3 regions of the Serratia sp. GW822-FHT06D09 genome follow, and region 3 is predicted to be linked to each of the others. Evidence: predicted binding sites of a transcription regulator. Region 3 holds the regulator's gene; each other region holds the start of a gene.
What was found. The regulator Fur, encoded in region 3, represses iron uptake genes when iron is present. The targets are predictions, from matches to a motif close to ATAATAATGAGAACNACTATCAA.

Region 1 (7,559 bases), on a different contig from region 3:
CATAACAGCCGCGCATATCGACTAAAAATCCATATTGTCTGACCATGATTATGCCTCCGCCCGGACGTCGACCAGGGTGCTGTTACAGCAATGACCGTTGCCCAGCACTTCCGCATGGTCGTTGGTGACGTGGCTGCTGCTGCCGCTGCCGCCTTGCTGTTCCCACCAGCCGTTATCCAGGCATACCACGCCGCGTTTGATTTGACGCGTTACCACCGCCAATGCCCGGTGTTCTCCACGGTGATTAAAAGCAATCGCCCATTCACCGTTCCTGATATGGCGGCTGGCGGCATCATCCGGATGGATCATGATATTGGGCTGATTGCGCTGCACCTCGAGGATCCATTCATTCATGCCGTGGCTGGAGTGGATGCTGCGCGCCAGCTTGCGCTGAACGGCCATTAATGGATATGTTTTCGCCAACTCCGGCGAACCTTTCGGCGACTCTTTCACCTGCATATAGGTCACAATCGGCGGGAAATCCTTCTTCTGCCACTCTTCGATAAAGAAGTGGGCCTTTTTGGTCGGAGTGCGAAAAATACCGTCTTTGAACGGGATCCACGGCGTGGGGGCGGGTTTAATCGGTCCTTTACGTAGCTGTTCGATAGTGAGGCCGGTTCCGGCCAAACAGTTTTCTATATAGTGTTCGATCGGCTGGTTAAACACCTCGCCGAAGCCGAAGCGTTCCGCCAACCGGGCAAAAATCCAGTAATCCGGTTTGGCCTCCGCCACCGGTTCTACCGCCTTTTCCATCAGTTGGACATAGTGGCTGCGAACGCCGGCCATCAGGCTGAGATCTTCAAAGATGGTGGTGACCGGCAACACCAGATCGGCATACAGCGTGGTGGAACTCATCAGGTTATCGGCCACGACGACAAACGGCACCTTCTTCAGAGCTTTCTTCACCATATTGGTGTTGGGTAACTGGGTCAGCGCGCCCATGGTCATGATCCACCAAAAGTTAATCGGGTGAGGGCGATCGTTGACAATCCACTCGCCGGTTTTGGCGACCGGTATCGGCGGAATTTTTTGTACGTTGGGTGCCGGAGGCAGCGGCGGACTGAACTTCATCATTTGTTTGGCGCCGCCCGCGTCGCAGACTCCGCCACCGGCTTTGCCCATATTGCCGGTCAGCAGCGCCAGATAAAACTGGCTGGCCGCCACGTAGGTGCCGAATTCGGTACGCTGAGCGCCGGACATGTTCTGTACGATCATCGAAGGTGTATTGCTGGCATATTCACGCGCCAAACGGAACAGGGTGGCCGCCGGGATGTCGGTTTCCGCCGCCACTTTCTCGACGGTCCAGGGAGCCGACTCCTGACGGATCAGTTCAAATACCGTGGTATAAGCCGCATCGGCAGGCAATTCGGCCTGGGTGAGCGCCGGGACGATGGTGGGTGTGTCATGGCGCACCAGGCGGCGGCTTAGGGTGTCGTACACCAGATAGCTTTCTTTGTCCTGCGGGTCTTCTCTGAGCTGTTTTTGTTGGGGGTTCACCAGATAAACGGCCCCGGTGTGTCGCCGCAGGAAGTCAGCGTCGTAGCGCTGTTCTTCGATGATGATTTTGATCATCCCCAGTGCCAACGCGGTGTCGGTGCCGGGAACGATAGGGATCCACTCATCGGCTTTGGCGGCGGTTTCGTTAAAGCGGGGATCGATCACCACCAGCCGCGCGCCTCTTTCCTGCGCCTTAATATATTCTTTGAAATAGGCCTGCATGGTCACGGCCGGATTATTGCCCCAGCACAGAATGTAGCGGCTGTCGGCAATGGTGTCGCGCATATCCGCGTAGCGCAGGCCAAGCATCGGGATCATGGCGGCGGTCACCGCAGAACAGCATAAGGAACCGGAGCGTTTTGTCGCCCCGCCGAGGTAATCAAAGAAGGCTTTCCCCATGTCGTTTTTAATGGAATCCATATTCCCGGCATGGCTTGAAATTAACAGGCCTTTATTACCGTGACTGGCAAGAGTATTACGGATATTAAGTTCAACCAGATCGAGCGCCTCATCCCAGGATATGGGTTTGAATTTCCCTTCACCTTTTTCCCCCAACCGAAGCAAAGGCGTTTTAACCCGCTGTTGGTGATAGACCCATTTGGTCCGGCTGATGCCGCGCAGGCAGCATTTGACGTTAAAATCTTTGCTGGCTTCTATTTTTTTGAGCTCCCCCTGATAGACATAAGCCGTTAAATTACAATGTAAACACTCCATCGCGCAGGTTGAACGAAACGTCTGGTAGTCACTGAGTTTGAGACGCACCCGGGGCAGGGGTTTGCCCTTGTCCATTGCCATGGAAAATACGCAGGGCGATATGCTGGCCAGCCCAATCACGCCAAGCCCTTTTAACAAGGTTCGGCGATTCATTCTGATGTCAGATATATTTTTCATGATGTATTCCGTACGTATTATTTGTTTTTATTATTGTTTAATGGCTTGCCTTGGGATTAATCAGGCTCCCTGAGTTAATCATGGTTGAATTGCTGCACACTGATCAAAATCAAATTAGTCATTTATTATTCTGGAGTGAATAACGGATATCGTTAATAACCCAAGCCTGAAATACCCGCTTATTTTTATATCAAAGGCTATTTTATCTAACCCGGAGGGCGGGCAGTCATCGGTTTGGGCGCCAACCAGCAAATCGACAGAGGGCAAGCGGTTCCCGCCCATAACGCCGGCTCGTTTAGCCTTTGTGTAAACTATTGTGGTTTTTTGTATAGATTTTTGTTGGTTTAGCGTTAATGCTTAGGGGTGTTCCAGACGGGCGCAACAACTTATTGGCCTAAAGGAAATATCTGGGGTGCACGCCGGATGGGCGTGCAAGGTATTGGGATCTTCAATGCGGTTCAATCATGAAATATATTATTTTACTTCTATTTATTTTATGCGTTGTGTATGTCCATTACCGTGGGCGGGTTCGTTACACCTTCTGGCGGCAGCTCTCCGATCATTCCACATTTACTGCTCCGCTGAACGTTTTCATGTACCTGTTTTCACGCGTACCGACCACGCCCTATCTGCAGCCGGAGCAATTCCCGGAATTGCAGGCGCTGCGGGATAACTGGCAAAGCATCCGCGATGAAGGTCGGCAACTGATGGCTATCCAGCAGATTAAAGCTTCGGACCAATATAATGATGCCGGTTTCAATTCATTCTTCAAAACCGGCTGGAAGCGCTTCTATTTGAAGTGGTATGAAGACAACCACCCGTCGGCGATGAGCCTGTGCCCGCAGACTACCGCACTGTTGCGCAGCCTGCCTTCGGTCAAGGCGGCGATGTTTGCCGAACTGCCGGATGGCAGCCGCCTGCCACGCCACCGCGATCCCTACGCTGGTTCACTGCGTTACCATCTGGGGCTGATCACACCGAATGATGACCGTTGCTTTATCGAGGTGGATGGCGAACGCTACAGCTGGCGCGACGGGGAGGCGGTGATGTTCGACGAAACCTACCTGCATTACGCCGAAAACCAGAGTGGGCAGAACCGGTTGATTCTGTTTTGCGATATTGAGCGACCAATGCGTTTCCGCTGGGCACAGGGCATTAACCACTGGCTGGGGCGCAACCTGATGAGCGCGGCTACCGCACCCAATGAAGAGGGCGATCGTACCGGTGGCGTCAACAAGTTGTTCAAGTATATCTATGCGGTACGCAAGGTGGGGAAACGGCTGAAGGCGTGGAACCGAACCGGGTATTACATCATTAAATGGATTTTGTTTGGCGGTATCGCGGCGGGTATTTTTTTCGCGATTTAAAAAGGGAGGGCGCTACGAAAGCGCCCTCCGGCAATCAGGCAAAAATGGTCATCATATAGGCGGCAAACAGCGCCAGGTGCGCGGTGCCGTTCAGCACGTTGGTTCTGCCGGTCGAGAATGACAGCTGGCACAGCAGCAACACGGTCAGCATCACGACGATATGCGGCGTCTGCAGGCCGAAGATCAGCGTTTGCCCGGTCAGGGTGGCGATGATGGTTACCGCCGGTACCGTCAGTGAAATGGTCGCCAGTACCGAGCCGAAGAACAGGTTCATCGCACGTTGAACCTGATTGTTCAACACCGCACGCAGTGCCCCCAGGCCTTCTGGCGACAGGATCAACAGCGCGACCAGGAAGCCGGTAAACTGCGCAGGAGCATTCACCTTGGTCAGCAAACCTTCCAACGGGTTGGCGTTGAACTTGGTCACGGCGATCACCGCAATCAAATGCACCACCAGCCAGCCGGCATGCCAGGCACTGCTGTGCGAAGAAGGTTTGCCGTGGTGCGGGTCACCGTCGTCATCTTCGTGCTCGTAGACAAACAGGCTCTGGTGGGTTTTGGTCTGGATCACCAGGAACACGCCGTACATGGCGGCGGAAATCACCGCGACCAGCAGCGCCTGCCCAGTGCTGAAGTTGCCGCCCGGCAGCGCACTGGGGAACACCAGTACGATCACCGCCAGCGGGAAAATCGCCATCAGATACTGTTTAATACCGCCCAGATTGACGTATTGGGTGGCGAATTTGCGACCGCCCAGCAATAAAGCAAAGCCCACCAGACCGGCGCTGACAATCATAATGATGGAGTAAAGCGTATCGCGCATCAGTGCCGGTGCGGCGTCGCCGGTGGCCATCAGCGCAGAAATCAGGCTCACTTCCAGAATAACCACCGACAGGCTGAGGATCAGCGAGCCATAGGGTTCACCCAGACGGTGAGCCAGCACGTCGGCGTGGCGCACAACGCTGAACGCGCTGCTGAGAATACCGACCAGGGCAATGATGTTAATGCCGACGATCAGCGGGAAATTGCTGGTACTGCCCCACAGGTTCAACACCACCAAGGCGGCGATGGGGAAAAGCAGCGAGTACTCAGTGTGGCGGGATTTGGATCGGCCAGGATCGTTTTGCGACTTCATTTCGATGGTACTCCTTCTCAAACAGCGTGGTCCCGTCATCGCTGACTGCCGTTAAGGGCAATTATGCGCATCCAGAATGTATTTATATTTAATAATAATAGGATACACCCGCAGGCTTGTGCCGGGGAATGATGTGATGTTGTTTTACTTGTAAAAGCAAAAGCTTGCTTTCTGTGACTAGGTTAACAAAAAAACCGCATTGGATGCGGTTTTATTTACTTACTTTTACGTAGTGAGATGAGTTTTCTTCATTAACGGCACATAAATTGCAGTTTGTAGCTTCGCTGCTTGATTAATAAAGGGGAAAATCACAGTCAATCGTCAATATTGTCCATGATTTCATGCCGTTTATTATGATAACCCTCTTCGTTTAACCCCTCACGCCAGTAAGGTACGGCATAAAGCTGATTACGGTCACATTGGCGCTCGCGGCGCAGGTAACGGCGCAGGTCTACCACCAAACGATCTTCCCCGGCCAGCCAATACTGGATTTTTGTCTCAGGTAGCGGCAATGAGCAAAATTGCGTCACCAACTCGGCGGTTTTTTCGGTGCCGCCGATAATCCAGCTCAGTTCGAAGCCTGCCGGTTTTTTCAGATCGATAACGTCAGCCGCAGTGTCGACGCGGATAAAGGCGTGGCCTTCGCTACGTGCCGGTAACCCTTCCAGCAAGGCCGCCAGCGCGGGCAAGGAGGAAGGATCGCCGGCCAGACAGTAGAAATCGGCCTCTGGCAGCATAGGTTTAGGACCGCCCGGGTTACTGATGCCGATTTTATCGCCTGCTTTGGCCGATCGCGCAAAGTTAACCGCCGGGCCGCTGTGATCGTGAATGGCGAATTCAATGTCGACTTCCGCCAGCTCCGGGCGTACTGCGCGAATCGAATAGGTGCGGACAATCGGACGAACCGCATCGGCCGCCCAGCGAGGGCCGTTTTCGGTCAGCGTCGGCAGGTCCGGCTGCGTCTGGCCTTCGAGCGGCAGGAAAACCTTGATGTGCGCGGCGGCGGCGTTTGCCGGGTAATAACGCAGGTCCGGGGCGGTGAAAGTGATGCGGCGCAGGTGCGGGGTAACATCGCGAATCGCGCTGACAGCAATCAGGTAGGGTGCGCGTGAGCGTGGGGCTTCGGTAGTCACGGGGTTCTCCTTATGTTCGTTTGGCGAGGAGTATAACATGCCATGTGATAATGAGAATTGTTTGCTAATTGAGGCGGGCGGAGGTGTCATCTAAGCTTAAGGTTCACTGAATATCTGCGGGAGGAAATGATGCCCTACAACAGCACAAATGCCTTGCCGGACAACGTCAAACACGTGTTGCCGGCCCATGCGCAAGAGATCTATAAGGAAGCTTTTAACAGCGCCTGGGATCAATATAGCGATCCGGATGACCGGCGCGGCGACGATAGCCGAGAGGAAACCGCCCACAAGGTAGCCTGGGCGGCGGTGAAGCAAAGCTACCGCAAAGGTGATGACGACCGCTGGCACAAAAAGTAAGGCGCTCCCCGGCGCCTTTGTGCGTCGGTAAATCATGAAATCCGAACCTATTACGCGGGCAATTAATATTATTGCTGCTGAGTACAAATACTTTTTCACTTTAAAGCTCTTTTGAAACTTGATTGCTCACTGAGAAAAGAATAAGGTCATTATTATCGCGGGAAGATTATTGTATTAATATAATTCCGCACTTAATAAATAAGATTGAACAGTGGCGAGGGAGTATGGGCAATCCTATTCCCGGGAGGTTGTTAAGGTGTTAACGCGAGATTTTCTGCAAAATGCGGATTGCAAAACTGCATTCGGCACCATTGAGGAGTCGCTGTTACTGACATCAGAACAGCGGGCGGCCTCGTTGGATTGTACTTTATCCCGTCGGCCGGATAACAGCCCGGTGTGGGTCTTCGGCTACGGTTCACTGATGTGGAACCCGGTGTTTGAATCCGAAGAGGTGCGGCCGGCCACGCTGCAAGGCTGGCACCGCGCCTTCTGTTTGCGGCTTACCGCCGGGCGCGGCACCCTGCACCAGCCGGGGCGGATGCTGGCGTTAAAAGAGGGCGGCCATACCACCGGCCTGGCGTTTCGCCTGCCGGAAGCCAAGCTGCGCGAAGAGCTGGAACTGCTGTGGAAACGCGAAATGGTCACCGGCTGTTATTTGCCGACCTGGTGCGATCTCACCTTGGCAGACGGTGAAGTGGTGACCGCGCTGGTGTTTGTCATGAACCCGCAGCACCCGCTGTTTGAAGAAGATACCAGCCATCAGGTGATAGCCCCCCTGATCGCCAGCGCCAGCGGGCCGCTGGGAACTAACGCCCAGTACCTGTTTTCGCTGGATAACGAGCTGAAAAACCACGGTATGCAGGATGACTGCATTGGCGATTTGGTCAGCTACGTGCAGCAATGGCTGCAGCAAAATACCTGCGGCCCTATCGGCGGAGAGGCAACTGCCTGATCCCGCTCATATGACGCTTTCGATAGGCTCAGCTTGCTGAGCCTTTTTTGTTTATATATCTAATGCCTATATTTAATAACTTTATTTTGCATAAGCATTTAATCCACACTTTTAAAGTGGATATTTATGTTGTTAATTTTAAAGCCATTCGATAATTTAAGATTAAAAAACAGCTAATTTGCAATGGTGAAAAATTCACTTAGCATGAAAATGCATAACTAAAGGTT
Region 2 (7,559 bases), on a different contig from region 3:
AATTGATCTGAACATAGGCAGTCGCCTACCGGCATTTGCCACCTCAATGGGCCGCGTGCTATTAAGCCATTTGCCACCCGATAAGCTTGATGATTACCTGCAGCGCATCAGCCTGGTGCGCTATACGCAATATACTATCGGTTCGATCGACAAACTGCGCGACGAACTGGATAAGGTTCGCGCGCAGGGTTATGCGATAAACGATCAAGAACTGGAGATTGGTCTGCGTTCAATTGCCGTGCCAATCGCCTCGATGGATGGGCGGGTCACCGCCGCATTAAACGTGGGTGTGCAGGCCGGTCATGTCGCGCTAAGCGAGCTGACCGACCGCATCTTGCCGATCCTGTTGGAAGGCGCGCAGGAGCTTTCGTTACTGAGCCATTAAAGGGATTGCTGAGCCGCAGCCAAATATTTCGCCATCTCCGCTTCCGGCACCATGCCGCCGCCGGTTGCCCACACCAGGTGGGTAGCATGGTTCATCTGCTCCTCATTCAACCCCTGGCTCGCCAACCACTCCGCATCGGCCGCTACGCGCCATGGCCCTGGCATACCCGCCAGCGCTGAGGGTTCGAGCCGGATATGTTCATGTCGATCCAACAGGCCTAACAGCGCAAACATCTCAGCATCGCTCAGGGTATAGAACCCCGCAAGCAGACGTTCCATCGCACGGCCGACAAAACCGGAGGCGCGCCCCACCGCCAATCCATCCGCGGCAGTCTGGTTGTCGATACCCAGATCCTGGACCGAGATACCGTCGTGCAGCCCGGTATGCACACCAAGCAGCATGCAAGGCGAATGTGTCGGCTCGGCAAAGATACAGCGTACGTGGTCGCCGAAGGCCAGTTTCAAGCCAAATGCCACTCCGCCAGGACCGCCGCCGACGCCACAGGGCAGATAAACAAACAAAGGATGCTGAGCATCGACCCGAATGCCGCTCTCGGCAAACTGGCGTTTCAGCCGCCCACCGGCCACGGCATAGCCCAGGAACAGCGTTTGCGAATTTTCGTCATCGATGAAGAAGCAGCGTGGATCGCTCGCCGCCTGCAAACGACCCTGTTCAACGGCGACCCCATAATCTTGTTCATATTCCACCACGTTGACGCCGTTATCGCGCAGCTTTTGCTTTTTCCATTCGCGGGCATCCGCCGACATGTGCACGCTGACGCTAAAGCCGAGGCGAGCGCTGATAATGCCGATCGACATCCCGAGGTTGCCTGTCGACCCTACGGCAATGCGATAACCGCCGAAAAACTCGCGGAACTCCGGCGAAAACAGCTTGGCGTAGTCATCCGTCAACTGCAGCAGCCCGGCTTTCAGAGCCAGCTTTTCCGCATGCGCCAGCACCTCGTAAATACCCCCGCGAGCCTTGATCGAACCGGAGATTGGCAGATGGCTGTCTTTTTTAAGCAGTAACCGCCCGCCCAGCGTCAGGCCATAGCGTTGATTCAATGCCGTTTGCATCGCAGGCAGAGCGACAACCTCAGACTCGATTACCCCTTTAGTGGCTTGAGTTTCGGGGAAGGCTACGCTCAGGTAAGGCGCAAAACGCGCCAGCCGCTGTTCTGCCTCAGCGACGTCTTCAGCGCCCAGCCCGACGTGGGGCAGCCCGACCTGCAAAGTCGTCGCTTGCGGATTGAACCAGGTCACCGGCTTAAGGTCGATCAGCTCCTGCACCAGCGGGAATTGCGTCACTAATTGCTGAATCTGTGTCTTTTCCATTGTTTTTCTCTGCGCTGCAAAAAGGTTAGCCCTAGAGTGCAGCGATTCGCCTGAGCTGACAAATGATAAAAAATCAGCCTTAGATGAGCAGTATTGATGCAATAAGGTGATTTACGTCAATTTATAAACTTTTGGTAGGTTTTGAATGACAGGCAATCATCTAAAACGCCCCGCAGGCGTACCTTCTGCGGGGCATTTGCCAAGGCCATATTACTTACGAGCCGCCGCTTCCAGCCCGGCGATATCCAGCTTGACCATCCGTAGCATCGCTTCGGTGACCCTTTTCACCTTCAGGCTATCGGGGTCAGCCATCAGCTCCGTCAGCCGTTTGGGCACAATCTGCCAGCTCAATCCCCAGCGGTCGCGCAGCCAACCGCACTGTTCAACGCTGCCACCGTCGCTCAGGGCTTCCCACAGCCGATCCACTTCCGCCTGATCCGCACACTCGACCATGATGGAAAAGCTGTGATTGAACGGATCCAGGGGCCCGGCTTCAATCGCCGCATAGCGCTGGTCGCCGAGAATAAAAGTCGCCAGTTTGACGCTGCCAGCCGGGCCGCTGGGGGTATCGGCGGGCAAGCTAGAATGCCAGGTCAGGGAGGAGCCGGGGATCAAATCTATGTAGCACCGTAGCGCGGCATCCATATCTTTTTCAAACCATAAGTGTTGGGTGATTTTCACGATATCCCCCTCCGCTACTGATCCAGGATCGGTTCGAAACCGCCGAAAATCATGCGTTTGCCGTCAAAGGGCATTTGGTCACCCAAGGCTTTCATGCGCGGATCGGCCATCATCTTCTGGTTGGCATCGTCACGCACCGCCTTGGAGGGGTACTCAATCCAGCTGAACACCACCACTTCATCGGTTTCGGCCTTCACCGCACCGCGAAAATCGGTAAGTTTGCCGTCGGGGACATCATTGCCCCAACACTCAACAACGCGTGTGGCACCGAATTCCTTAAACAGAGGAGCTGCCGCAGCAGCCAGTTTTAGATACGCCTCCTTATTGGCGGCCGGCACCGCCACTACAAAGCCATCAACATATTTCATATGAGATTCCTCTTGTCGATTCGACAGTCGGGGTGGCGCCGGCAGAGTTGCCGGTGCCCTCTACCATTTTAGACCCCATTAGTGGGGTCAACCATTCACAGGGCGCAGGGGTTTCAGAGGTCGGTATAAGCGCGGGAGAGTAATTCTGGCGTGGCGACCCGATTGCGGCCGCTGTTTTTAGCTTTGTAAACCGCCAGATCGGCGATTTTCAGCAGGTTGTCCAGGTTTTGGCCTGACCCACCAATGCAGGTAACCATGCCGATACTGACGGTAATTTGCAACGAGGTTCCGGCGGGCATGGTGATGGATTCGATTTCCACACGACGGCGCAGCCGCTCGGCCAGTGACAGTGCGTCCTGCTGCTGGGCTATCGGCGCAACAATGGCAAACTCTTCCCCACCCATGCGACCAAACAGGTCCTGATCGCGTAGATCAGCGGTAATGGCTCGCGTGAAGGACAGCAGCGCCGCGTCACCGCCGGCGTGGCCAAAACGATCGTTGATCGACTTAAAGTAGTCGATATCCAGCATCATGATGCAGACGTGTTCCCCTTTCTGGCTGACCAGCTTGGTACCGCGCTGCATAAACGCGCTGCGGGTTAATACGTGGGTCAATGCATCGTGATTCGCCACATGTTCCAGCCTGCGCAACAATGCATTGCGGGCATAGTTCATGCTGGCAACGGCGATCGGGCCCAACGCCAACAAAGCCACGCCAAGCCGCATCGATACCGTATTCTGCAACAGCTTCATGTCGAGATTGGTCGCAATCAGCCCCATGTCGATGGCGAAATGGCACCACAATACATAGGCCAGCACCGCGATCATGGTGCTGAACAAGGAAAAGGTCATTGCCAGCCACAACAGGATCGGCATCGGGAAAATCACCGCACCGGGGCCGCCGATCAGGACGCTGCAAATGCACGCCACCAGCAGCAGGATTAACACCGCCATTTTTCTACAGATGCTGTACCACTGGCTGCGGCGGAACACCGCCTGGTTAAGGCTATGCAGGTAACCTTTCCAGTCGGTGGGGAAAGTCAGGATAAACGGCATCAGGGTAATGTAATGGGTAAACTCCGAAGACAGCCACAGCGCCATGGCGGGCAGGAATTGGCGGTCGAAAAGCAGCACCGAAGCCCCGGCACCGACTAACCCCGTGGCGGTCGCGCTCGTCAGGCAGATGGCGAACAGAAAAATGCTGGACGAGGTGCGTTCCAGCGTTCTGACCTGCGGCGACAAACGCATAAACAGGAAAAACCCGACCGCGACACCGGTAATGTTGGCGCCATTGAGCAATGCGGCTTTCACGACCGTACTGCCGGTGATCAGATCCGCCGCCATATACCCCAGAATCGCCATCAGCCAACCCCAGGGGCTGGCCAGCGCCGGATAACGCACCAGCAGCGCCAGCAGCACCGCATTGGCCGGCCAAAACGAGGACAGCAGCCCGGTGGGCCGGCTCACAATGCCAAACAGGCACAGGCCGAACACCAGCAGGAATACGATTAATGCGTGCTGTAATTTTGTGGCACCAGGTAACTCAGTGGTGTGCATCTTGCTTCCAGAAGCTTGCAAAAAATACGAAAAATCCTGTCTGCATGACGGCGTCCAACCCGCTGGCCAGCATGCCTGACGTCGCACGCAAAATGTGCTGTCAGACAGATATTATTGCCAGTTTTCACCGGACTGGCATCAGCTAATTGAAAATTTAAAAATATTATTATGTTTCAAGCTGTCACCTCTGCGGCAGCCTGAAGAGCAAGGGTGCGGATATCGCTATCTTGGCGATTAATCTTCAGATAAAAACACCGCCGACCGAATCCAACACGGAACAATGTGGCCAAATTCCCCCACCAGTGCCCGCTTGATAAACATTCACTACACAAATCCTACACATGCAAATTATAATAATAATGATAATCGTTTTTATTTATTAATTTGATATGGAATGGTATGCATCAGGTAGAAAACCCACGTCCGACTAAAACAAAAAAGCATCCGGCGCTTCGTACACTTCCCCTCCTCGTCACCGTTTTACCGGGGCTGGCCATGACCACCGTCTGGGCCGAAGATGACACGCTTACCGTGACCACGCGCTCACTTCCCACTGAGGGTTACAATGCCGACACGGCCTCAACGGGGAGTAAAACAGCCACTCCGCTCAGTGACGTGCCGCAGTCCGTCAGCGTCGTCACGCCTGAGATCATTAACGACTTTCAGGTTAAAAGCGTCAATGATGCGATGAAATTCGTCAGCGGCGTGACTCAAGGTAATACCCTGGGCGGCACGGAGGACGGCTTTGTCAAACGCGGCTTTGGCGTCAACTCTGACGGCTCGGTATTTGTCGACGGTGTCCGCAGCAATCAGGGGTTGAGCATGGATGCCACCACCGATCGCGTTGAGGTGTTGAAAGGCTCTGCCTCTTTGCTGTACGGAATTCTCAATCCCGGCGGCATCATTAATCTAATCAGCAAAAAACCGCAATACGACTGGAATACCCGCATCAGCGGTGCCACCAGCAGCTTTGGTGGCGGCAGTGGTACCCTCGACGTCACCGGCCCTTTAGGAAACGGTTTTGCTTTCCGTTTTATCGCCGAGCGTCAGCATCAGGATTACTGGCGCAATTTTGGCACCAATGAACATACGCTGTTAGCCCCCTCACTCAGTTGGTATGGTGATAAAGCGACCTTCAACATAGCCTACAGTGAGTATAAGTACGATATTCCTTACGATCGCGGCACTGCCTTTATCAATGGCACGCCGGTCGATGTCCCCTATAACCGCAGGCTGGACGACTATGCCAACCACGCCTGGGGCAAAAACAAACGCCTCAATACTCATTATGAGTACGCGCTGGACAGTACCTGGACCACCCGTTTTAACTATGCCTGGATGCAGCGACGCTATGACAGCAACGAAGTGCGCGCCACCGCCATCAACACTACAACCGGTGTGGTTTCACGCCGGGCGGATGCCAACCGCGGCTTCAACCATCAAACCTCTTACTATTCCTGGGACGTAAACGGGTCGCCGGTGGTATTGAGCATGCAGCATGACCTGCTGGTTGGCGTTGACTATGAAAAAAATGAAACGTACAAGGCCTACTCTTACCGCGGCAAGGTGTCGAATACCTTTAATATGTACGATCCGGTCTACGGCGAAACGCCGATAACCAACAGCAGCACTTACAATGATGCGTTAAGTAATCTGCGCAGCCGCTTATATAGCCGCTCGGTCTACGCCAAAGACAGCATTCATTTAACTGACCAGTGGATTGCCGTCCTGGGCGCACGCTACCAGTCGTACTACCAGAACAACAGCAACGGATTCCAAAACCCGCAAAACACACTGAATGACAAAGGCAACAAATTCCTGCCGCAGGCTGGCGTGGTATATAAGTTGACGCCGGGCGTTTCTCTGTACGCCAACTACAGTCAGTCCTTTACCCCCTCGACGGCGGTGGATGACAACGGTAACGTCGCGACGCCTGAAACCGGCACGACCTATGAAATGGGCGGCAAATGGCAAATCACTCCGGCGGTGGATGCCACGCTGGCGCTGTACCGTATAGATGAAGAAAACATGTCGATCTTCATCAACGGCGTGACCCGCAGCATTCCTAAGGCTCGCTCCACCGGCATTGAGCTGGAACTCAACGGTGAAGTGGCCCACGATTGGGATCTTACGGCCAATTACAGTTACGACAAAACCCAGATTGTCGAAGACAACCTCAATCCGGATAACGTCGGTAACCGGTTGGTCAACGCCCCAACCAATATGGGTAGCCTGTACCTCAGCCATCGCATCACTGTGCCGTTAGTGCCTGGTGATGTGCGCCTTGGTGGCGGCGGACGCTATGTCGGACGCCGCGCCGGCGATCCGGAAAACAGTTTTACCATGCCAGCATATACCGTGGCGGATGCGTTTATTGCCTGGGACAGCAAACTGGTGGGTAAACACACCCAGATTAAGCTGAACGTCAAAAACCTGTTCAACCGTGAATATTATGAGTCCAGTGCAGGGAACCTGCGTGTGATCGAGGGCGAACCCCGTAGCCTGAGTTTGCAGGCGACGGTAGATTTCTGATCCTGTCTCCTCGGATGCAGCTGGCTGCATCCGAGGAGAGCGAACACCGCCGGGATTAAATACAGCTGAGATTTTCTTGCCGCTGATAGACTCGAGTTTCATATGGGTGCAACCTTTGCAGCTCACCGCTGTCCTGATAATTCCCTAATGCCAGCTGCCATTCACCCAGCGCTAATACCTGTGAATTTATCCGTTGCGCCTCGTTGCTCAAATTACAAAGCACCAACCTCTGCTGTGTACCCAGGGTGCGGCTATAAGCGTAAATATGCGGATGTTCCGCCAGTTGTAACTGATAGCGACCTTCGATCCACACTGGATCCTGCTTGCGCAGACAGATTAGCGCCCGATAGAAATTCAGTACCGAATCGGCTTCTTCGCGCTGACGCGCCACGTTGATCTGCGGATAGTTGGCATTGACCGCAAACCAGGGCGCGGCTGAGCTGAAACCGGCGTTGGCGCTGTCGTCCCACTGCATTGGCGTGCGCGAGTTATCGCGTCCGCTGCGGCCCAGAAACGCCAGGATCTGCGCCTCGTCCATGCCCTGCTCGCGCAGCTTGGCAAAACGGTTTCTGGCGGCAATATCGTTAAAATCGGCCAGGCTATCGAAGCGGGTATTGGTCATCCCCAACTCCTGCCCCTGATAGATAAACGGTGTTCCCTGCATCAGGAAATACATTGCGGCGATGGCAGTGGCACTTTCGCG
Region 3 (7,559 bases):
GTCTGGCAGCTGTTTAACGCGATATTTATCGGCATTCTCGCCACCGTCGGCATGCTGTATTTCCAGGACTTGATGCCGGAGCGGGCGGGCATGGCCACCACGTTGTTCACCAACAGCATTTCCACCGGTGTGATCCTGGCCGGAATATTACAAGGGATCCTGACCGAGTACGGGCCGCATTCCTCCGTTTATCTGTTAGCCATATTACTGCTTTGTATTGCTTTACCTGTCGGTTTTAAAACCCGGGAAGTCTAGGTGGTTTCTGAGTGAGTCGTTTATTTTTAAACACAAACAAGGATATATGATGGCTATATTGGTGACGGGCGGCGCCGGTTATATCGGCTCGCATACGGTATTGGCACTGTTAGAAAGGGGGGAGGAAGTTGTCGTACTGGACAACCTGTCCAACAGTTCGCCAGAGTCTTTGTTTCGGGTGGAGCGATTAACCGGTAAAAAAGTAATTTTTTATCAGGGAGATATCCAGCAACATCATTTGCTGGATCATATCTTTCGCCAGCATGATGTTCATGCGGTTATTCATCTTGCGGGTTTGAAGTCGGTCAGAGAATCTACCGAAGAGCCACTGAAATATTATCAAAATAATATTTCCGGCTCATTGATCGTACTGGACAGAATGCGCCATGCTGGCGTTAAGCAATTTATTTTCAGCTCTTCAGCCACCGTCTATGGGCCGGCAGAATATACCCCACTGACGGAAAGCTGTCGTGTTGGGCAGACCACCAATCCTTACGGAACCTCAAAGCTGATTGTCGAGCAGATCCTGGCGGAGTTCGCTTCAACGGCACCGCAGATGGCGATCACCGCGCTGCGTTACTTTAATCCGGCCGGGGCGCACGAGTCCGGCTTGATTGGTGAGGATCCCGCCGGCATTCCCAATAATCTTCTGGCTTATCTGGCGCAGGTGGCTATTGGCAAACTCGCGGTGTTGCCGGTGTATGGCAACGACTACCCTACCAGCGATGGTACCGGGGTACGTGATTACATTCACGTTATGGATTTGGCCGAAGGGCATTTAAAAGCGCTGGATAACCTGCAGCCAGGATTTAACGTCTATAACCTGGGCACCGGTAAAGGCTACTCGGTGCTGGAGATTATTCGGGCGTTTGAACGCGCCTGTGGCTTCAAAATCGCCTACCAATTTAATCCCCGGCGTGCGGGAGATATTGCCGAGTGTTGGTCCGACCCGTCTCTGGCGGCAGAGAAGCTGGGCTGGCAAGCCAAACGCAGTCTGGAAAAAATGGTGCGCGATGCCTGGTCATGGCAGAGCAAAAATCCACAGGGTTATGGCTCTTCGCTGCCGCTGTCATCGATAAGGATGCTGGCCGATGAAGCTTAACGACGGGCATTTGGGGGTTATGCAGGATGATCTGTTCCGGGCTGAATATGAGGCGCGGATCAACGATCTAAAGTTTGAGTTTGTGAAATATCAACGTGAGGCTTCGTTGCTGCTGCTGGAGCGTTATCAGCGCGGTGTCGCGCAACTGCGTGAGTGGCGGGCTGCACATGGACATTTATTCGATGCCGCCCGCTGTTCTTCACTATTTTGTGTGCCTACTCGCCCGCTGGCTGCGAGTGAAAAACGGCTGCACCGGATCTGGCTGGGGGGCGCGATACCTGACGACGCCAGAGAGGTTATCTCCCAGTGGGGGGCCGCGCAGCAGGCGGTGGCTAGCACCGAGACGAATGACTGGGTCGGCATGTTATGGGTTTGGGACGCACAGCAGCTGGCAAGGGATGCGTATTTCATCCCCGTACCGGTGATAAAAGGCGGCTACCTGGGGGAGTATGATGCGGGCAACCATCGCCTGCAGGTGCATTCGCTGAGCGAACTGGCGCAAAAAAGGGTCGGCGACAACCTGGGCTTTATCCATCAACTGCACGATAAGCGCTATTACGCCACGCTTTCCGACTACTTCCGTTTTCTGATTTTGATCGAGATGGGGGGGCTGTATATGGATATCGATACCATACCCCACCGGTCGGCGACGCTGTTTTTGATCAAACCAGAGGTGCCTGATTATCTTCAGTTCCTGGCTGAGGGCGAGGTCAGCCACGTCAGCTGGTTGAATCTGTTTCTCGATGAAACCGGCATGATAGTCAGCCGCAAGGGCGATATCTCACTGTGCCGAATGCTGGCGGGGTTGGATCAGATCTTTGCGGCGGAAAGCGGCGAAGTCCCGGACAAGAATTCGGATTATGAACGCAAACTGTTTGATCCCTTTTATCAGCTGTGGAGTCGCCACATAGGCCGCTCTTTCCTCAGTCACGATCGCTTCTGCCAGGATTATGGCGTCCATTATGATGCGCACCCACAGGCCGTCACCTGCGGTATTCGCGGAATGCGTCTGCTGGAGGATGTGATCACCAATGAACGACTACCGCTGTCGCAGGAAGAGCAACACAGCTACCGGCAATGCGTCAGCCGGCTGGAGCAGGTGGACTGGCAGCTTGAGCAGCCGCTGGATCTGGCACGTTATGCGGAAATATTTACCGTTGATGAAGTGCCGCGTATGGCCTATCCAGCGCAGATCCGTTCCGATATTGACCATTACCACTATTATTCCGTACTTTCCCATGACCGCACGCTTGATCGGGTAAACCAGCTATTTGGCGAGTACCTGATCGCCGATAACCGGCGGCAGATTACGGCGGGTAATTACTGGTGTCCGACCGCTGGGGTAGGGGGGGCGGTTTTGCCGGAGCCGGGTGGGGCATTGCATTTTCTGCCTGGACACCAGGCGAGTGAAACAGATAAAACCCGTATGGCGAAGCTGATTTTCAGTACCAGCTACCTTGAGTACTGTTCTGTTGGCAATCGAGCCGGGCTGGATCTGGTGTCATTACAGCAGGCGCAAAATATTGAGCCTTATCTGGGGCTGATCACGGTAGCTTACGATCGGCGTGGAGAGTTTGTCGGTTTTTTTAATGCGGCCACCATTAGCGAGCTGTATGGCATAGAAGCGGATTATCATTATCGCGATGAAATAAGGCCGCTTGATGAGGCTTATGACAGCTTTGTCCAAAGCCAGTGCACTGAGGATGACTATTTCATCTGCAGTCTGGCGATTGAGAGCCAATTCCGCGGGCTAGGGCATTTTAACCAGCTGTTTGCGCAGATAAGGCAGCGAGCACAACAGCACCAGGCGAAAAATATCGTGCTGTGCGTATGGCAACGCAGTGATGCCAGCCAAATCTATCTGAACAAGGGGTTCCGTGTTCGAGGTGTATTCGATCACGCCTGGTCGCTGTTTTTTGATCGGTTGCTGTTTCTTGAGTATGAGCTGTGAAGAGGTTTGCTCATCCGCGTGTCGGCGGGTGGGGGAGTGCTGTGAGTGTAAGTGGGAAGCGAGAGAAGTGCTGTAGAGAAGTGCCGCTGCAATTGTTGTATTTAACGCTGTGAACTTTCCCCGGCCTGTCCGGGGATTTTTTATCCTATTATCGCAGGCACAAAAAAACCGCCGTTAAGGCGGTTTTCAATGCCGGTTAGGACATTATTTTTTGTCGTGCAGGGTGTCGTCTTCGCGGCAGTCACCTGTTTCACAGTGGCCGTACAGGTACAGGCTGTGGTTGGTGAGCTTGATGCCGTGTTGTTTGGCGATATCACGCTGACGCACTTCGATAGACTCATCGCTGAATTCGATCACTTTGCCGCAATCCAGGCAAATCAGGTGATCGTGGTGATGTTGCTGGGTCAATTCGAACACGGACTTGCCGCCTTCGAAGTTGTGACGGGTCACAATGCCGGCATCATCAAATTGGTTCAGTACGCGGTAAACCGTAGCCAGGCCAATTTCTTCGCCCATATCTATCAGTTTTTTGTACAGATCTTCCGCACTGACGTGATGGCATTCCGGATTTTGCAGTACTTCCAGGATTTTGAGTCGCGGAAGCGTGACTTTTAAGCCGGCCTTCTTCAATGCGGTGTTGTTGTCAGTCATGCGGATTCAGTCCTGTTACTATGCTAATCAAGTTGAGGCGTTCTCGCCTTTGGCATCGGTCGGCACAAAGAGTTAATTGCGTCTCATTATAGAACCGGTTGCTCTAAATGGAAACCGCCGGTTGTTAACAAAGCTATAATTGCACAATTGCATGTTATACATGCAACGTCTTGATGAATGGGATAAACCGGAAACTCAGTCTACCTTGATGGTGTGGGAAGTTACAAATCTGTAGCTTCTATTGCAGTAATTTGTACTGCCAATGATGGCCCTGCCGGCACACTATGCACTTTGCAGGGCTTTTGTTCAACCTTTGGCGTTACCCGACGATTTCGGCCAGGCTTAGCTCTTCGACGATTTGTTTTACCCAGCCTTCAACACGTTCGTTGGTCAGCTCAGGTTGGCGATCTTCGTCAATGGCCAGGCCGATGAAATGGCTGTCGTTGGCCAAGCCTTTGGACGCTTCAAAGTGGTAACCCTTGGTCGGCCAGTGGCCTACGATCGCGGCGCCACGCGGTTCAATGATGTCGCGAATGGTACCCATCGCATCACAGAAATACTCTGCGTAGTCTTCCTGATCGCCACAGCCGAACAGCGCAACCAGCTTGCCGTTGAAGTCAATTTCTTCCAGCGTTGGGAAGAAATCGTCCCAGTCGCACTGCGCTTCGCCGTAGTACCAGGTTGGGATACCGAGCAGCAGGATATCGAAAGCTTCCAGATCTTCTTTGCTGCTTTTGGCGATGTCATGAATTTCAGCCACCTCTTTACCAAACTGCTGCTGAAGAATTTTCTGGATCATCTTGGCAATGTTTTCGGTATTGCCAGTGTCGCTGCCAAAGAAAATGCCTACATTAGCCATATCGCGTATAACCTTTAAATTCAATAAATTGCATTCACGATGTTAGCGTAGACTACGATAACACCGATTAAAATGATGCCATGGCAAGAGATTATCTCTTACCGGTAAGTGCGTATCATGCCAGAAATTTACCCCGGGTATTTATCACTTTAATGCGATGCCGGGTGGAATAAAGCGGTGTTGATCGGGCGTCATCCTTAACGCCGCGCCGCATGTGCGGCTGCAATGATCAATGTTCTGGCTGCTCGTCCGCCAGTTGTGCCAGCAGCATTTGCTCAATAAGCTCGCTGCGGCTGATATTACGCTGTTCCGCCAGTTTGTTCAGGGCGTCCACCGCATCCGCGTTGATCTTCAGTTCCACACGCCGTAAGCCACGGACTTTATCGCGTCGAAGCTGATTACGCTTATTGATTCTAAGCTGTTCATCTCGGGATAGCGGGTTGGTTTTCGGGCGCCCCGGACGGCGTTCATCTGCGAACAGATCCAGCGTCGTGCGATCCGTTTGTTCTTTTGCCATAGGTAGCGGTACTGCAAGGGAGTTTGCATCAAAAAGCGCTTACACGCTTCCGGACGGTTCGGTTAACACACTTCGGGCCAATAAACCCTAACCCAAATTCACCCCAGCCTGACGTTAGCGAACACGCTCGGCACGGCGGTAAAATTATAGCGCGCCATATTACCCCAGCAGGTAGAGCGACGACAATGCTTAACTGAGCCGAAAACGCGCTAAGCCGTTATCTTTAGCGCGTTTTTTCATCAGATGGTGACTTTGGGAGGGAAACGGCCCATTTGTTGGGCCTGGCGCGACTCAGGCTTCGCCGAGAAAGCGGTGAATGGCGCGCAACACCGCCTCCGGTTTTTCCGCATGAACCCAATGTCCGGTACCGGCAACGACGTGAGCGCGAGCCTGCGGGAATTGACGGGCAATATCTTCGCGATAGCTGTCCTGCACGTAAGGCGACAGGCCGCCGCGGATAAACAGCGTCGGGTGAGGCCAGGCCGGCACTTCCTGCCAGCCGGTGATGTTCTCGTACTCTTCGATCAGCACCGGCAGATTGAAACGCCATTCGCCTTGGTGGAAGGATTTCAGCAGGAACTGGATCACGCCTTCCTCTTTCAGGTAGCCGCGCATCAATTCCGCCGCCTGCTGGCGTTGGGTAATGCCTGCGGCGCTTACCGCCTGCAACGCGACAAAAATTTCGTCGTGGCGGCGCGTTTGATAGTCCACCGGCGCAACGTCAATGATGATCAGCTTCTCCACGCGCTGCGGGGCGATTGCCGTCAGCGCCATGGCCGCTTTGCCGCCCATCGAGTGGCCAATGACAATCACTTTTTCCAACTGCAAATCGTCCAGCAACGTCAGCAGATCCTGCGCCATCTCCGGGTAGGTCATGACCTCAGAACGCGGTGACAGGCCGTGGTTGCGCAGATCGACTTTAACTACGCTGTGCTGCTGGTTCAGGTCGCGCGCCAGCACGCCCAGGTTGTCCAAATTGCCAAACAGCCCGTGGATCAGGATCACCGGCAATGCATCGGACTCGGTGGCCAGCAGTTGATAATGTAATTTCATGGCGAAGTTCATACTGAGAGAGATTCAGATTAGGTTATCATGATTAAAACACTCGATGAATAAACCCGTCGCCTTTCAAGCGGCAGGGTTGTTCGCTGTACTTGCTGCAACTTAAAATCCATAGGATAAAACGTGGATTTTTCATGGTAAGGTGCAGGTTTGGCAGCGCCGGTGTCCGGCGGGCTATAGGTATTAGTCTGCTTTTGCCGTATTGGGGCACATTGTTATGTTCGCCTCTGCGCTTTTAACCTTATAATCCCATGGCTTGAATGCCGGATCTGGCTTCAGGTTCTAAGTAGAAAAAAACAGTACTGGATAAAGATGAAAACTATTGAAGTCGACGAAGAGCTCTACCGCTATATTGCCAGCCACACGCAACATATTGGTGAGAGCGCGTCCGATATTTTGCGCCGTATGTTGAAATTTACCGCAGGCCAGCCGTTACGTGCAGCGCCGGCCGCCAGCGCACAGAGCGCAGAACAGGAAAAAATCGTTGCCGCATCGCGCCCGCGCGATCGCGTACGTGCCGTGCGTGAACTGTTGTTGTCGGACGAGTACGCCGAACAGAGCAAAGCGGTGAACCGTTTTATGCTGGTACTTTCCACCCTGTATACCCTCGATGCGGCCGGCTTTGCCAGCGCCACCGATGCGTTACATGGCCGTACCCGTACCTATTTTGCCGGCGATCAGCAAACCCTGTTGGCGAACGGAACGCACACCAAGCCAAAGCACGTTCCGGGCACGCCTTACTGGGTGATCACCAATACCAATACCGGTCGCAAACGCAGCATGGTTGAACACATCATGCAGGCTATGCAGTTCCCGACGGAACTGACTGAAAAAGTTTGCGGCACTATCTAATTTAGCGAACAGCCCGTCATGGTGGCCGTGAGCGACATATTGCCAGGCCGCAGGACAGGGATTAGGGAGATATGTCGATGGCGAATAACCCACGTGCCGGGCAGCCGGCTCAGCAAAGCGATTTGATCAACGTAGCCCAGCTGACGTCGCAGTACTATGTACTGCAACCTGAAGCGGGCAACGCCGCACACGCGGTCAAGTTCGGGACTTCAGGCCATCGCGGCAGTGCGCTGCGCCACAGCTTTAACGAAGCCCACATTCTCGCGATCGCGCAGGCGATTGCCGAAGTGCGTCATCAGCAGGGCGTGAC

Region 1: AC1RKG_RS09995 (siderophore-interacting protein) is a predicted target of Fur. The motif match lies at 6,068-6,090, and genes of this name have one in related genera.
Region 2: AC1RKG_RS02735 (TonB-dependent siderophore receptor) is a predicted target of Fur. The motif match lies at 4,678-4,700, and genes of this name have one in related genera.

Annotation. Positions count from the first base shown of each region.
Region 1 covers NZ_JBXALO010000003.1:478,790-486,348, forward strand. The annotation lists gene AC1RKG_RS09975 (4Fe-4S dicluster domain-containing protein) at 1-46, opposite strand, end outside; gene AC1RKG_RS09980 (molybdopterin-containing oxidoreductase family protein) at 49-2,388, opposite strand; gene lpxO (lipid A hydroxylase LpxO) at 2,853-3,755, shown strand; gene chaA (sodium-potassium/proton antiporter ChaA) at 3,790-4,890, opposite strand; gene AC1RKG_RS09995 (siderophore-interacting protein) at 5,205-6,023, opposite strand; gene chaB (putative cation transport regulator ChaB) at 6,153-6,380, shown strand; gene AC1RKG_RS10005 (gamma-glutamylcyclotransferase) at 6,637-7,332, shown strand.
Region 2 covers NZ_JBXALO010000001.1:594,503-602,061, forward strand. The annotation lists gene AC1RKG_RS02710 (IclR family transcriptional regulator domain-containing protein) at 1-385, shown strand, start outside; gene dsdA (D-serine ammonia-lyase) at 382-1,719, opposite strand; gene AC1RKG_RS02720 (VOC family protein) at 1,930-2,400, opposite strand; gene AC1RKG_RS02725 (DUF1428 domain-containing protein) at 2,415-2,768, opposite strand; gene AC1RKG_RS02730 (sensor domain-containing diguanylate cyclase) at 2,882-4,324, opposite strand; gene AC1RKG_RS02735 (TonB-dependent siderophore receptor) at 4,820-6,856, shown strand; gene AC1RKG_RS02740 (glycoside hydrolase family 13 protein) at 6,912-7,559, opposite strand, start outside.
Region 3 covers NZ_JBXALO010000005.1:43,700-51,258, reverse strand. The annotation lists gene AC1RKG_RS13485 (MFS transporter) at 1-255, shown strand, start outside; gene galE (UDP-glucose 4-epimerase GalE) at 305-1,357, shown strand; gene AC1RKG_RS13475 (glycosyltransferase) at 1,347-3,308, shown strand; gene fur (ferric iron uptake transcriptional regulator) at 3,513-3,959, opposite strand; gene fldA (flavodoxin FldA) at 4,279-4,818, opposite strand; gene ybfE (LexA regulated protein) at 5,048-5,335, opposite strand; gene ybfF (esterase) at 5,627-6,400, opposite strand; gene seqA (replication initiation negative regulator SeqA) at 6,710-7,249, shown strand; gene pgm (phosphoglucomutase (alpha-D-glucose-1,6-bisphosphate-dependent)) at 7,327-7,559, shown strand, end outside.